Regions from separate parts of the Oceanobacillus sp. CAU 1775 genome, predicted to be linked through region 3. Evidence: riboswitches for the same ligand, from Rfam matches in the RefSeq annotation. Region 3 holds a riboswitch; each other region holds the start of a gene.

Region 1 (4,235 bases), on a different contig from region 3:
CAAAGGAAATCATTCCACCTGCATATTTCATTTGTTTCTTAGCAATCTCATAATCCGGGCTATTTGGATCATCAGGAAAATATATTTTGTCCACCTTAGGATGTTCTTTCAACTGTTCGTAAATCTTACTCGCATTCTCGCAATGGCGATCCATTCTAATCGGTAAAGTTTTCAAACCGCGAATAAGCAAAAATGCATCTAGTGGAGACATTATTCCACCGATATCTTTATGCGTTGTCATTGCGACTTCATCCATAAAGTCTTTTTTCCCAACAGCTAGACCTGCGATGACATCTCCATGACCACCAATATATTTAGTTGCACTATGAACAACGACATCACAACCTAAATCCAATGGGCGTTGTAAATATGGTGAGCAAAAAGTATTGTCAACAACTACTGGAATATCAAATTCTTTAGCTACTTTTGCAACAAGCTCTAAGTCAATTAGTTTCATTGTTGGGTTAATCGGTGTCTCCACATAAATAACTTTTGTTTCTGGTTTGATTCTAGCACGAATTTCTTCCTCTGAATCTAGCATGGAAAAGTCAGATGTAATATTATATTTATCCTTCATCATCATTAATAAGCCGTACGTGCAACCATATAATCCTGAAGAACAAAGAATATGATCATTGGCTTTCGTCATCGCAATTAAGATAGCGGAAATTGCTGCCATCCCTGAACCGAATGCTAACCCTCTTTCTCCATTTTCAAGAGCTGCAATTCGTTCTTCTAAAACTCGAACAGTAGGATTCCCAAGTCTTGAATAAATATAGCCATCTTCTTCTCCTGAAAAACGTTTTTCACCCTGCTCTGCTGAGTCGAAAACATATGTCGATGTTTGAAATAGTGGTACAGCTAAACTCCCTAGCATTTCTTTTGGTTCATAACCTTCATGAATGACAGCTGTTTCAAACTTTTGATATTTTTTTGTCATCTTCTTCTACCCCTTTACTAAAATACTTTTTAAATAGGATGACTAGTTTTCTCTCCCTATTTTATGGCTTGTTTCTATAACCTTCTTTCTTTAGCATACTGTAAATTCCAGTACAATGAAAGCGTTTTCTTCATTTGAAAGTATGATGCAATAGTTTGCATGGAGATAAATCTTTTTCGCTTTAATGAGTTAAAGAATTTGCGTTTTATAAATTTTACTTCTAGAATTAATCTATAGATAAGGAAAAGGGAGATGAAAAGTTGGAGTCTAGGGAGTTCAAATTGGGTAGCCTCTCGACGTTTAGTGCGTATTTGATTTGGGGCTTTTTAGTCATCTATTGGAAGTGGATTGATCATATTCCCGCTGCAGAAATTCTTGCGCATCGTTTAATCTGGTCTTTTGTTTTTATGTTAATTTTGCTTGTACTCTTAAGACAATTTTCCTCTTTTCTTAAAGAAACAAGAAACTTATTCCGAGAGCCTAAAAAATTGTTATTAATAACTGCTGCAACAATATTAATCACGATCAACTGGTATTTATTTATTTGGGCAGTTGCTAATGAACATGTCCTGCAAGCGAGTCTAGGCTATTACATAAATCCACTCGTAAGTATTTTATTAGGAATCGTTATTTTACGTGAATCTGTGACTTGGAAACAAGGAGTAGCATTCGTGCTAGCTGCGATTGGAGTACTTTATCTTACATTCCAAAGTGGTATTTTTCCTTGGATTTCTATCGTACTCGCGGTGAGTTTTGCTACTTATGGTTTGATTAAAAAGAAAACAAATCTTTCTGCCGTCCATAGTATTACAATTGAGACAATGATTATTGCTCCGGTAGCTATATTATATTTAGTATTTTTACCAGAACAATCTTTTCAGGTTACCACACCATTTGTTCAAGATAATTTATTATTAATTGGCGGTGGAATTGCAACAATGGTACCTTTAATTTTATTCTCAATGGGAGCTAAAGTTATTCCATTATCGATGGTTGGTATTTTACAATTTATAACGCCAACACTCATGTTAATTCTTGGCGTATTTGTTTATAATGAACCTTTTTCTAAGGATAATTTAATTGCATTTGCATTCATCTGGACAGCATTGTTTCTATACTTAAGTACGGTTTACTACCGGCCCGCGAAGCAAAACAAACGTTTGAGTGAACGTCAATAAAGAAAGTTAATGTACTGCACGCGAACCTATTCTAAGTAGGTTACTAGATCACTAATTTTTGATCAAAATAAAACTATTTAAATTATATGGTTGACATTAGATATCAACTCAGGCTATAATCATCTTTAAATTTAGAAAAGGCCGAACAATTTTTATTGATCAGTCTTTTATAACAATTACATCTCTTATCAAGAGCGGCGGAGGGAATAGGCCCTGTGAAGCCCGGCAACCTAAGAGCAGATATTTTGCTTTTGATGGTGCTAAATCCTACAGATCACAATCGATCTGGAAGATAAGAGGAGGAACAGTATACTTAAAACTATACGCCCTCTTCTTAGGAAGGGGGCTTTTTGTCGCCTTCCTCCAGATGAAATGAGCTTCAAGCAAGGAGTACATTTTTCACAGCCAGTTCTACTGCGCTAAAATCAAAGGAGGAATTATTTATGTCAAACTTTCATTTTCAAAAACCAGAAACACTAGCACTACATGCGGGGCAAGAACCAGATCCAACTACAGGAGCTAGAGCTTTACCAATCTATGATACAACGGCTTATGTTTTCAGAGATACAGAACATGCTCAAAATCTATTTGGTCTTGCCGAGTCAGGGAATATCTATACAAGAATTACAAATCCAACTGTTGCAGCATTTGAAGAAAGAATTGCTCAACTAGAAGATGGAGTTGCAGCAGTAGCAACATCATCAGGAATGGCTGCAATTACTTTTGCAATCTTTAATATCGCTGGAACTGGCGATGAAATTATCGCAGACAGCAATCTATATGGTGGTACGTATAATCTATTTGTCCATACACTTCCAAAGTACGGAATTACTGTGAAACTAGTTGATGGTACAAATCCTGAAAACTTCCGTGCTGCGATTACAGATAAAACAAAAGCAATTTTTGGAGAAACAATTACGAACCCTAGTCTATATGTTTTCGATATTGAAGCTGTAGCTGAGATTGCACACGAAAATGGATTACCTTTAATCATTGATAATACTTTTGCTACACCATTGAATACTAAACCTATTAGCTGGGGAGCAGATATTGTCGTTCACTCTGCAACAAAATGGATAAGTGGACATGGAACAACCGTTGGCGGAGTTGTAGTTGATGGTGGACGCTTCAACTGGGATAACCCACGTTTCCCAGAATTTACGACACCTGACGAAACTTATAACGGATTGAAATATGTTGACGTTGGTGCAGCAGCTTATGCGACAAAACTACGTGTACAGCTTTTACGTGATATTGGTGCTTCACTAAGTCCGAAAAGCGCATTTACATTTGTTCAAGGCCTTGAAACATTAGAGGTACGTCTTGAAAAACATTTATCGAATACAAAAGAAGTTGTTACTTATTTAGAAAACCATCCTGGAGTAGAGTGGGTTAACTATCCTGGTTCAGAAAACCATGCTTCCTACCAACTTTCACAGAAATATTTACAACGAGGTGGCGGATCAGTTGTCACGTTCGGTATCAAAGGTGGTCGTGAGGCTGGTAGAAAAGTAATCGATAATATTAAACTATGGTCACATGTAGCTAACGTCGGCGATGCGAAATCGTTAATTATCCACCCTGCTTCAACAACGCATCAACAACTAAGTGCTGAAGATTTGAAGAAGAGTGGAACAACGGAAGAACTTATTCGTCTTTCGATTGGACTTGAGTCAACAACAGATATTTTAGCTGACTTAGACCAAGCAATCGCAAAAGCTACTGGAGAAGCACCACAGCTTCAAGCGACGAAACAGGATGCCATCGAATGGTTACTACACTCACCATTTGACCGAAGCGAAGGCCTAAGACATAAAACAGTTGCAGTCTTTGCGGTTGATGAATCTACGAAGAAAAAACTTACAAACTATGGTTTTAAAGTAGTTAGTGTAGGAGAAAATGAAGATGTCTCCGAGCTTACAGCAATTGAAGATTCTCTTGATGCACTATTAGTTGGTAACGCTGAGCTTCCTGCTGAGACAATTGAACAGTTAATTAATAAACAGAGTAAGATTCTTTGGTTAGAAAACGAAGGTGCAGGTTCCGTATCTGAGCATGCAGAAGCTGCAGGGATTTTTGTTATCAAGAACGAGGGTATCTTAGAAGCATTAGATAAA
Region 2 (4,235 bases), on a different contig from region 3:
AATTTCAGCGTGTGGTGTACTTGATGCTCCAATTACAAGCTCAACTCTTTCCTCTTCTTGTGCTTCACCATTTGTATTATCCTCTGTATCAGCACCTGTATCCGTTTCGTTATCACTGCTTCCACAAGCAGCTAACAGTAAAATAAATGACAATAAAATAAATCCTAAAATTCTTTTCATTTTTTTCTCTCCTTAAGTAATTTATATTTTATCTTTTATCTAACTTATTAGTGATATAATCCCCAATAAATTGAATAATAAAGACGATAACTAAAATAATGATCGTACATGCGAAGACTAAATCAAAATCTCTTCTCTGAAATCCATAGAAGTATGCGTAGTCTCCTAAGCCTCCCGCTCCGATTAATCCAGCCATTGCCGTATAACCAATAAGTGCGATTGTTGTTACGGTTATGCCAGAAACAAGGGCAGGCATCGATTCAGGAAGTAAAACTTTGAAAATAATCGTTCTTGTTTTTGCACCAATCGATTTTGCAGCCTCGATAACTCCTTTATCAACTTCTTTAAATGCAATTTCTACTAGCCTCGCATAGAAGGGAGCAGTACTTATAATTAGTGCTGGTAAAGCTGCGGTAGGACCTCTTAATGTCCCCAATAAGAAGTTTGTAAAAGGGAATAAAAGAATTATTAAAATAATAAAGGGAATCGAACGAAAGATATTAACAATTCCGCCAGTAGTGACATTAATTATTTTATTTTCCCAAATGCCACCCTTTGTTGTTAAAAATAAAAGTAAACCAAGAGCAATTCCAAATACTACCGTTCCTATTAAGGAAGCAAATGTCATATATAGTGTTTCGTTTGTTGCTGTAATAAGTTCATCAACTTTTAAATTTTCAAGCATTTTCTATAACCTCCAGCTCTACAGAGGTTTCTGCTTTAACAGAAGCAATTGCTTTAGAAACTTCTGCTTCATCACCAATCATTTGTACAAATAATGTTCCATAACTACCTGCTTGCGTATTCGTTATTTTACCCTGGAGAATATTTATATCGATCGCATATTGTTTTGCTAATCTACTTATTAAAGCTTGATTCGCTTGCTCTCCAATAAACTGAAGCTTCAACAATTTCCCACTTGGATTTGCACGAATAATACTATCTAAATCATTATCCTCTTCACTCATCCCCATAATCTGACCAACAAATTTCTTTGTCACATCTTGAGTAGGGTGTAAGAAAACATCTAATACGTTTCCAAGTTCAACGATTTCTCCGTTTTCCATTACAGCAACACGGTGACATATTTTACGAATCACTTGCATTTCATGAGTAATTAATATAATCGTTAATCCCAATCGTTTGTTGATATCAACTAGCAATTCTAAGATGGAATTCGTTGTCTCGGGATCTAGCGCAGATGTTGCTTCGTCACAAAGTAAGAGCTTCGGTTTATTCGCTAGTGCACGAGCTATCCCAACACGCTGCTTCTGCCCACCACTTAGTTGTGAAGGATAAGCACTTTCGCGACCAGTTAACCCAACTAGATCAATTAATTCCTGTACTCTTGTTTCTCTCTCCTGCTTATTCACCCCAGCTATTTCGAGAGGAAATGCAATGTTTTCAGCAACTGTTCGTGACCAGAGTAGGTTAAAGTGTTGAAAAATCATGCCGATATCTTGTCTTGCAACCCTTAGTTCATCGGGTTTTAGTGAAGTGATATCTTTTTCACTAATTTTAATACTACCAGTCGATGGCTCTTCTAAACGGTTGATCAAACGTACGAATGTACTTTTTCCTGCTCCACTATAGCCAATTACACCGAAGATTTCACCGTCTTTTATTTCAAGGTTCAAATCATCAACCGCGGTGATTTGCTTGTCTTTTGTGGAATATACTTTACTTAAACCTTTAATCGAAATCAATACCGTTTCTCCTCTCTAAAAAATATACTAAAAAACGCCTTCCTGTTAGAGAACAGAAAGGCGTAGGAAATTTAAATATACGCTACCGTTCCCTCATCTTTCAATAAATTGCAGGATTTGGCACCTTTCAATATAAAATTGAAGGTTGCCGCAGTTTCAAAGGGCCAGTCCCTCCACCGCTCATGATAAGAGATATTTAGTTATTAAATTGATTAGAAATAATAGTAGCATTACAATTCCTTATTGTCAACAAAGATTATACTTGACTGAATAATTCTGGTTTATATTTCAATAAATAACGATATATATTTCCAGTTGAATGCAAAGTATAGACCTTTTCTTTCACTTCATGATTTTCCATAATAAATAGACAAGGTACCTGTTCAACTTTATGTTCATGCATAAATTCCTCTTCGAAATTCGCATTCATTTCATAAAAAATCGTTTGTTTATGAATGGCTTCAATATTTTCAAGCATTGCTCGAGCAACACTACATGTACCACAAAATGGGGTATAAATAAATAAAATATAATTACCAGATTGTAACTCTTCCGTTGATATTTCCTGCATAAACTCACCCTAAATTAAAATTTATTAAATTAGATATAGTGTTCTCACTGTAAAGCGTTTTGCTAATAATAAAGAAGCAAGGACTTTATGTGGCGTAGTAGCTACCTCGCGATAATCACTATTTATATAAATATGTTCTGCGTGAGGCAACTCTCTAGCCAATTGCTTTCTAAGCTTATTACCTTGTTTATCCTCATCAACTAAAATATACACATCATTTTCGTCTAAAAGATAAGTCTCTAATAATTCATCAAAACGATGAAGACTGAGAGAACCATTCGTACAGATAATTGTTACATCTTCATCAAGGACCTCTTCGACTTTTCGCTTATCTGTTAAACCCTCAACAATAATTACCTTTTCAGGTTCATAATTCATCATCTCATTGCTCCCCTTATCTAAGCAAGCAGTTTGCTCGTTTGAGTTTATAAATAATAGAGACTTTTCCTTCATTCTTTTAGTATATGAAAGACAAAGGGCTAACCATACATGAAATTGTATTGTTAGCCTGCTTAAAATATTATTTAGTTAATGAAAATTAGTCCTCGTCGATAACCTCTTGATATTGTTCCGCAGTTAGAAGGTTGTCTAACTGGCTTTCGTCATCAAGTTCGACAACAATCATCCATGCTTCTTCGTATGGTGACTCATTTACTAATTCAGGGCTGTCGTCAAGCTCTTCGTTTACTTCAACCACTTTACCACTTACAGGAGCATATAATTCTGAAACAGTTTTAACTGACTCTACACTTCCGAATGATTCTTCTACATCAATCGTATCATCAACTTCAGGGAGTTCAACAAACACAATATCTCCTAATTCATCTTGTGCAAAATCTGTAATGCCGATACGTACTTTATTTCCCTCTTTTTTAATCCACTCATGTTCTTTTGAATAAAGTAATCCTTCTGGTAAACTCATATTCACTGCCACCCTTTCAATTATCTTATTATTTTAACTATACAATGGAATAGATATAAAGTAAAACAAGAGTTTACTCTTTATTTCCACGTCTCTTCGTAAATTTCTTCTTTAAAACCAACCGTTACTTTCATTCCGTTTGTTGCGATTGGGCGTTTAATTAACATTCCATCAGATGCAAGGATCTCGGCCATTTCTTCTAATGATGCATCTTTAATTTTATCTTTAATATTTAGTTCTCTGTATTTCTTACCGCTAGTATTAAAGAATTTCTTAGCTGGCAACTCACTTTTTTCAATAAGTTCGATAAGTTCCTCTTTCGTTGGAGTATCCTCAACAATATGAACCGCTTCATATGCAACATCATTATCTTCAAACCATTTTTTTGCTTTCTTGCATGTCCCACAATTTGGGTACCAATAAAAAGTAAGACTCATTATAAAATTACCCCTCATTTCGATTTCATTTTTCAAATATAGTTTATCATACAACGTTCGTTCATTACATTAAAAGCATTTTTAGGCATCGAAACTATGGTAGAACCCATTAAATGACTATTAGTATAGATCATCGTTTAAATTAAAATAACAGCGCATAGCCAAAAGCTACACGCTGTTATCTATATAAAAATTAAATTACATACGTTTCTTTATCGATGATCGCTTTCGCAATTTCACGTTTTTTCTCTACAACATTTGTTGGATTGTGACGTGTTAATTTGCGTAGGGAAGATAGCATCATACGAAGTGTATCTCCTTCTTCTACAGCAATTAAAATGTCTTTTGCGTCTGCTTCGATACGATTAAACGCTTCTTGTGCATATACTTGCGTATATAAAAGCTTTTGATTATTCTTT
Region 3 (4,235 bases):
TCCACCTCGCGCATTTCTTCTGTGTTAAATTCTTTAAAGACAATACCATCATCAATTAACACAACTTTATCGATGAGATGTTCAATATCATTTATTTCATGAGTTGTAATGATAACGCCACGGTCTTCAACTAAATGGCTTGTGAAAACATCTGCTATTTGCTCACGACTAAATATATCAATCCCAGAAAATGGTTCATCCATTAATAAATAATCTACATCTAATGCCAAGCCCAATAGTAAATTTGCTTTAGCGACATTTCCTTTAGATAAACTTGAGATTCTATCTTCCTTTTTCAACTTAAAAAAATGCAGGAGTTCTTCTGCTCTTTTGTCATTCCAACTCGTGTAATAGTCTTTCATAAAATCAATTGCTTCACTAATTTTCATTTGCGGTAACATCGTTATTGCATCAGGAATAAAAGTTATTTTTTCATATGATTCCTTTGATATTTTTTTACCATCTATTAAAATTTCACCACTAGTCATTGGTGTCAGGTTCATAATTCCATTTAGAATGGTTGTTTTACCAACTCCGTTTATACCGATTAGACAGGTTATTTCCCCACGTTCTGCAGTAAAAGAAACACCCTGAAGCACTTTTTTTCTGCCAAAACTTTTTGTGATATTTTTTACTTCGATCATTTCTGTGCTCCTTTCTCGCTTTCGTATTTTTCTTTGATTAATTCAATGATTTCGTCCACTGGCATATTAATTGGTTTAACCGCTGTTATAAAAGAATGGACAGCCTCTTCAATTAGTTGAGTGCGGAGATTATTTAACACCTTCTCATCCTTCGTGATTCTGCTCGGATTGTTGCCCTCAGTAATAATCAAATTTGCCTCCTCCATTTCCTTATATGCTCTTTGAGCGGTATTTGGATTAATTTTCAACAGACTTGCGAGTTCTCTTCTCGTGGGAATTTCCTCTCCAGCTGCATATTCTCCACTTATTATCTTCTCTTTAAAGTGTTGAACGACTTGAATATAAACGGGGTCTCTTTTATTAAAAGTAATTTTCATACGGTCCTCCTAACGCTCTAAAATAGCATTTCTTGTATTAAGCGTTTAATACATCAACTTTCTTGTATTATATGCTTAATACAAGAAAGAAGTCAATAAGTATTTAATCTATTTCTAAGCGAACTCTCAAAATATTTGATAAAGTATAGATATACATTCAGATAGCTATAATAATTGGAGGGAAGAATATTGGAAAAAGTAGATCGCGAATCAGGTATTATTTATGAATTCAATAAGACGAATCCACACACAAAAGTTGTTGAAGCTGGTACAACACTTGAAATCGAAACGTATGACTGTTTTGAAGACCAAATTCAATCGGAAGATACAGTGATTGATCGAATTGATTGGAATAAAATTAATCCTGCGACAGGGCCAATTTTCGTCGAAGGTGCTAAACCAGGTGATATTTTAAAAGTCAAAATCGAAAAGATTGATATTAGAAATCAAGGTGTAATGGCAGTCGTCCCTGAATTAGGAATTATGGGTCATGTGATCGATAAGATGGAAGCTAAAATCATGCAAATCAAAGACGATAAAGTAATTTTTAATGGCATTGAAGCTCCGATAAATAAAATGATTGGTGTCATTGGTGTCGCTCCAGAAGGTGAAGGCGTAAACTGCGGAACTCCTGGTGCACATGGTGGGAATATGGATACGAAATTAGTTGATGAAGGCGCAACACTGTACTTCCCCGTAGCAGTTGATGGTGCACTATTTGCTCTTGGAGATTTACATGCTGCGATGGGTGACGGTGAAGTAAGTGGTTCAGGAGTGGAAGTTGCGGGAAATGTTGTTGTTACTTTAGATGTTATTAAAGGTGAAAAAATTGAGCATCCGATGCTAGAGAACGATGAAGTTTTTACTCAAATTGCATCTGCTGAGGATTTAGAAACAGCGGCGAAACTCGCAGGAACATTAATGATTGAAAGACTTGTGGAGAAAACAGGAAAGCCGATAAGCGAGGTAACCATGCTAATGAGTATGCTTGCTCAATTAGAAGTTGGACAAGTTGTGAATCCTTGGAAGACGGCGAGACTTTCTGTACCGAAGTGGTTGTTGCGTGACTTGGGTGTTGAATTAATAGAAAATAAATAGTTTTTAAGTTTTCTAGTTGACAGTTAGCAAATAAGCAGATATAGTGATATTTAAATTTATTTTCCATAAAACTTAATAATAACGGAACTTATCAAGAGCGACCGAGGGATTAGGCCCAATGACGTCCGGCAACCTCCAGTATTATACTGGGAAGGTGCCAATTCCTACAGAATGATTCTAATTCTGAAAGATAAGCAAAATATTTTATTTCGCGATGTCTTTCAATTTGAATTGAAAGGCATTTTTTTATGGAAAATATAAAAAAACAAAAAGGGAGTCATACAAAATGAGAAAGAGCTTACTATTTTTAACATCAATTATATTTGTACTAATTTTAGCAGCATGTGGAAGTGGAGATGCAGCTGAGGAAAACTCGGCACTTAGCGAAGAGAAGTTAAAGATTGGTGTGACAGCTGGGCCACATGAAGAAGTATTCAATATTGTAAAAGAAAATGCAGCAAAAGATGGTCTAGAAATTGAACTTGTTGTATTTACAGATTATATTATTCCAAATACTACCCTAGCAGAAGGCGAACTTGATGCAAACAGCTATCAGCATAAGCCATTTATGGATCAATTTAACGCAGACCACGACACAAACCTAGCAGCGGCATTCCCAACAATCATGAGTTTAATTGGTGTTTATTCAGAAACTATCACAGATATTCAAGATACACCTGACGGGGCGAAAATTGGAATTCCTAATGACCCGACAAACGGAGCAAGAGGTCTGATTATCTTTGAAGAAGCTGGTCTAATTGAGTTAGACACTGATTCTAAAGAAACAGCAACACCTCTTGATATTTCGAAAAACGAGAAGAATTTAGAGTTTATTGAATTAGATGCAGCACAGATTCCAAAAATGTTAGATGAAGTTGACTTAGCAGTAATCAACGGTAACTTTGCAACATCTAATGGATTAAATCCAGCAGAAGATTCTATCTTTACAGAATCAACGAACTCACCCTACGTTAACCAATTGGTTATCCGTGAAGAGAACTTGAATGATCCAGTAATTGAAAAACTTAAAAAAGCATATTACTCCGATGAAGTGAAAGATTATATTAACGAGACTTATCCAGGGACATATGAGGCTAGTTGGTAAAAACAAAAGTGAAAGCGCCCGATTAGCGACGTACAAACTGGAGCTTTCTGTAATGAAATAAAGGAAACACGGTGAGGGACGAACCGATGTTGACTTATTGATTGGAAGAAAGCGAAGTTTGATAGTCGCTGGGCGCTGGAACTAGACGATAACAAAAGTGAAAGCGCCCGGTTAGCAGATTTGAAAGGAAGAGATGGAATGATTGTTTTAGAAAATATATCGAAATCGTTTAACACAAAGAATGGCGTTGTGGAGGCCGTAAAGAATGTAGATTTACAAGTGAAGCAAGGTGAAATTCATGGTGTCATTGGTTATAGTGGTGCCGGAAAAAGTACTTTGATTCGCTGTGTTAACCTTCTGGAGCGCCCTTCTGAAGGTAAAGTTTTTATAGACGGTGAAGATATGACATCTTTTCCTTTACCAAAACTGCGAGAAGCAAGACAGAATATCGGGATGATTTTCCAAGGTTTTAATCTATTAAAGACAGCAACAGTTTACGATAATATTGCGATTCCTTTAAAGTTACTTGGACTAAGCAAAAGTGAAGTTAAAGAGCGAGTTGTTAAGTATCTAGATATTGTTGGACTTGCCGACCGTCATCATTCCTACCCAGCTCAATTATCTGGCGGACAAAAACAGCGTGTTGCGATTGCTCGTGCATTAGCACAAGAGCCGACTGTTCTTTTAAGTGATGAAGCAACTAGCGCATTGGACCCGGAAACAACCGATTCTATTTTAGATTTACTTTTGAAAATCAATCAAGAATTCGGGATTACGATTTTACTAATCACACATGAAATGAATGTCATCCAAAAGATTTGTGACTATGTATATGTCATGGAGGACGGGAATGTCATTGAGCATGGTTCAACGATTGATCTGTTTACGAACCCACAACATGAAACAACAAATAAATTTTTAAACACTATTTCGCAACGCAAACTGTCTTCAAGCTTAATTGATCAACTGAATGTATCTGGTAAAGTTGCTCGTTTAACTTTTGTTGGCGAA

What was found. A riboswitch is a leader RNA that binds a small molecule or an ion and turns the genes downstream of it on or off. The one in region 3 is predicted to bind S-adenosylmethionine.
Region 1: it holds a riboswitch for S-adenosylmethionine, as region 3 does, so the genes downstream of both, ACXYMZ_RS01560 (O-acetylhomoserine aminocarboxypropyltransferase/cysteine synthase family protein) here and ACXYMZ_RS15355 (MetQ/NlpA family ABC transporter substrate-binding protein) in region 3, are expected to answer to the same signal.
Region 2: it holds a riboswitch for S-adenosylmethionine, as region 3 does, so the genes downstream of both, ACXYMZ_RS08175 (methionine ABC transporter ATP-binding protein) here and ACXYMZ_RS15355 (MetQ/NlpA family ABC transporter substrate-binding protein) in region 3, are expected to answer to the same signal.

The regions. Positions count from the first base shown of each region.
Region 1 is NZ_JBTLRO010000001.1:323,643-327,877, reverse strand. Features, by position in the region: gene megL (methionine gamma-lyase) at 1-940, opposite strand, end outside; gene rarD (EamA family transporter RarD) at 1,201-2,118, shown strand; SAM riboswitch class I at 2,301-2,417, shown strand; gene ACXYMZ_RS01560 (O-acetylhomoserine aminocarboxypropyltransferase/cysteine synthase family protein) at 2,562-4,235, shown strand, end outside.
Region 2 is NZ_JBTLRO010000004.1:54,826-59,060, reverse strand. Features, by position in the region: gene ACXYMZ_RS08185 (MetQ/NlpA family ABC transporter substrate-binding protein) at 1-180, opposite strand, end outside; gene ACXYMZ_RS08180 (methionine ABC transporter permease) at 209-865, opposite strand; gene ACXYMZ_RS08175 (methionine ABC transporter ATP-binding protein) at 858-1,886, opposite strand; SAM riboswitch class I at 1,977-2,078, opposite strand; gene ACXYMZ_RS08170 (thioredoxin family protein) at 2,143-2,457, opposite strand; gene ACXYMZ_RS08165 (toprim domain-containing protein) at 2,482-2,838, opposite strand; gene gcvH (glycine cleavage system protein GcvH) at 2,996-3,379, opposite strand; gene ACXYMZ_RS08155 (arsenate reductase family protein) at 3,460-3,816, opposite strand; gene ACXYMZ_RS08150 (acyl-CoA dehydrogenase family protein) at 4,010-4,235, opposite strand, start outside.
Region 3 is NZ_JBTLRO010000012.1:6,065-10,299, forward strand. Features, by position in the region: gene ACXYMZ_RS15340 (ABC transporter ATP-binding protein) at 1-644, opposite strand, end outside; gene ACXYMZ_RS15345 (GntR family transcriptional regulator) at 641-1,021, opposite strand; gene ACXYMZ_RS15350 (acetamidase/formamidase family protein) at 1,211-2,119, shown strand; SAM riboswitch class I at 2,205-2,316, shown strand; gene ACXYMZ_RS15355 (MetQ/NlpA family ABC transporter substrate-binding protein) at 2,406-3,224, shown strand; gene ACXYMZ_RS15360 (methionine ABC transporter ATP-binding protein) at 3,423-4,235, shown strand, end outside.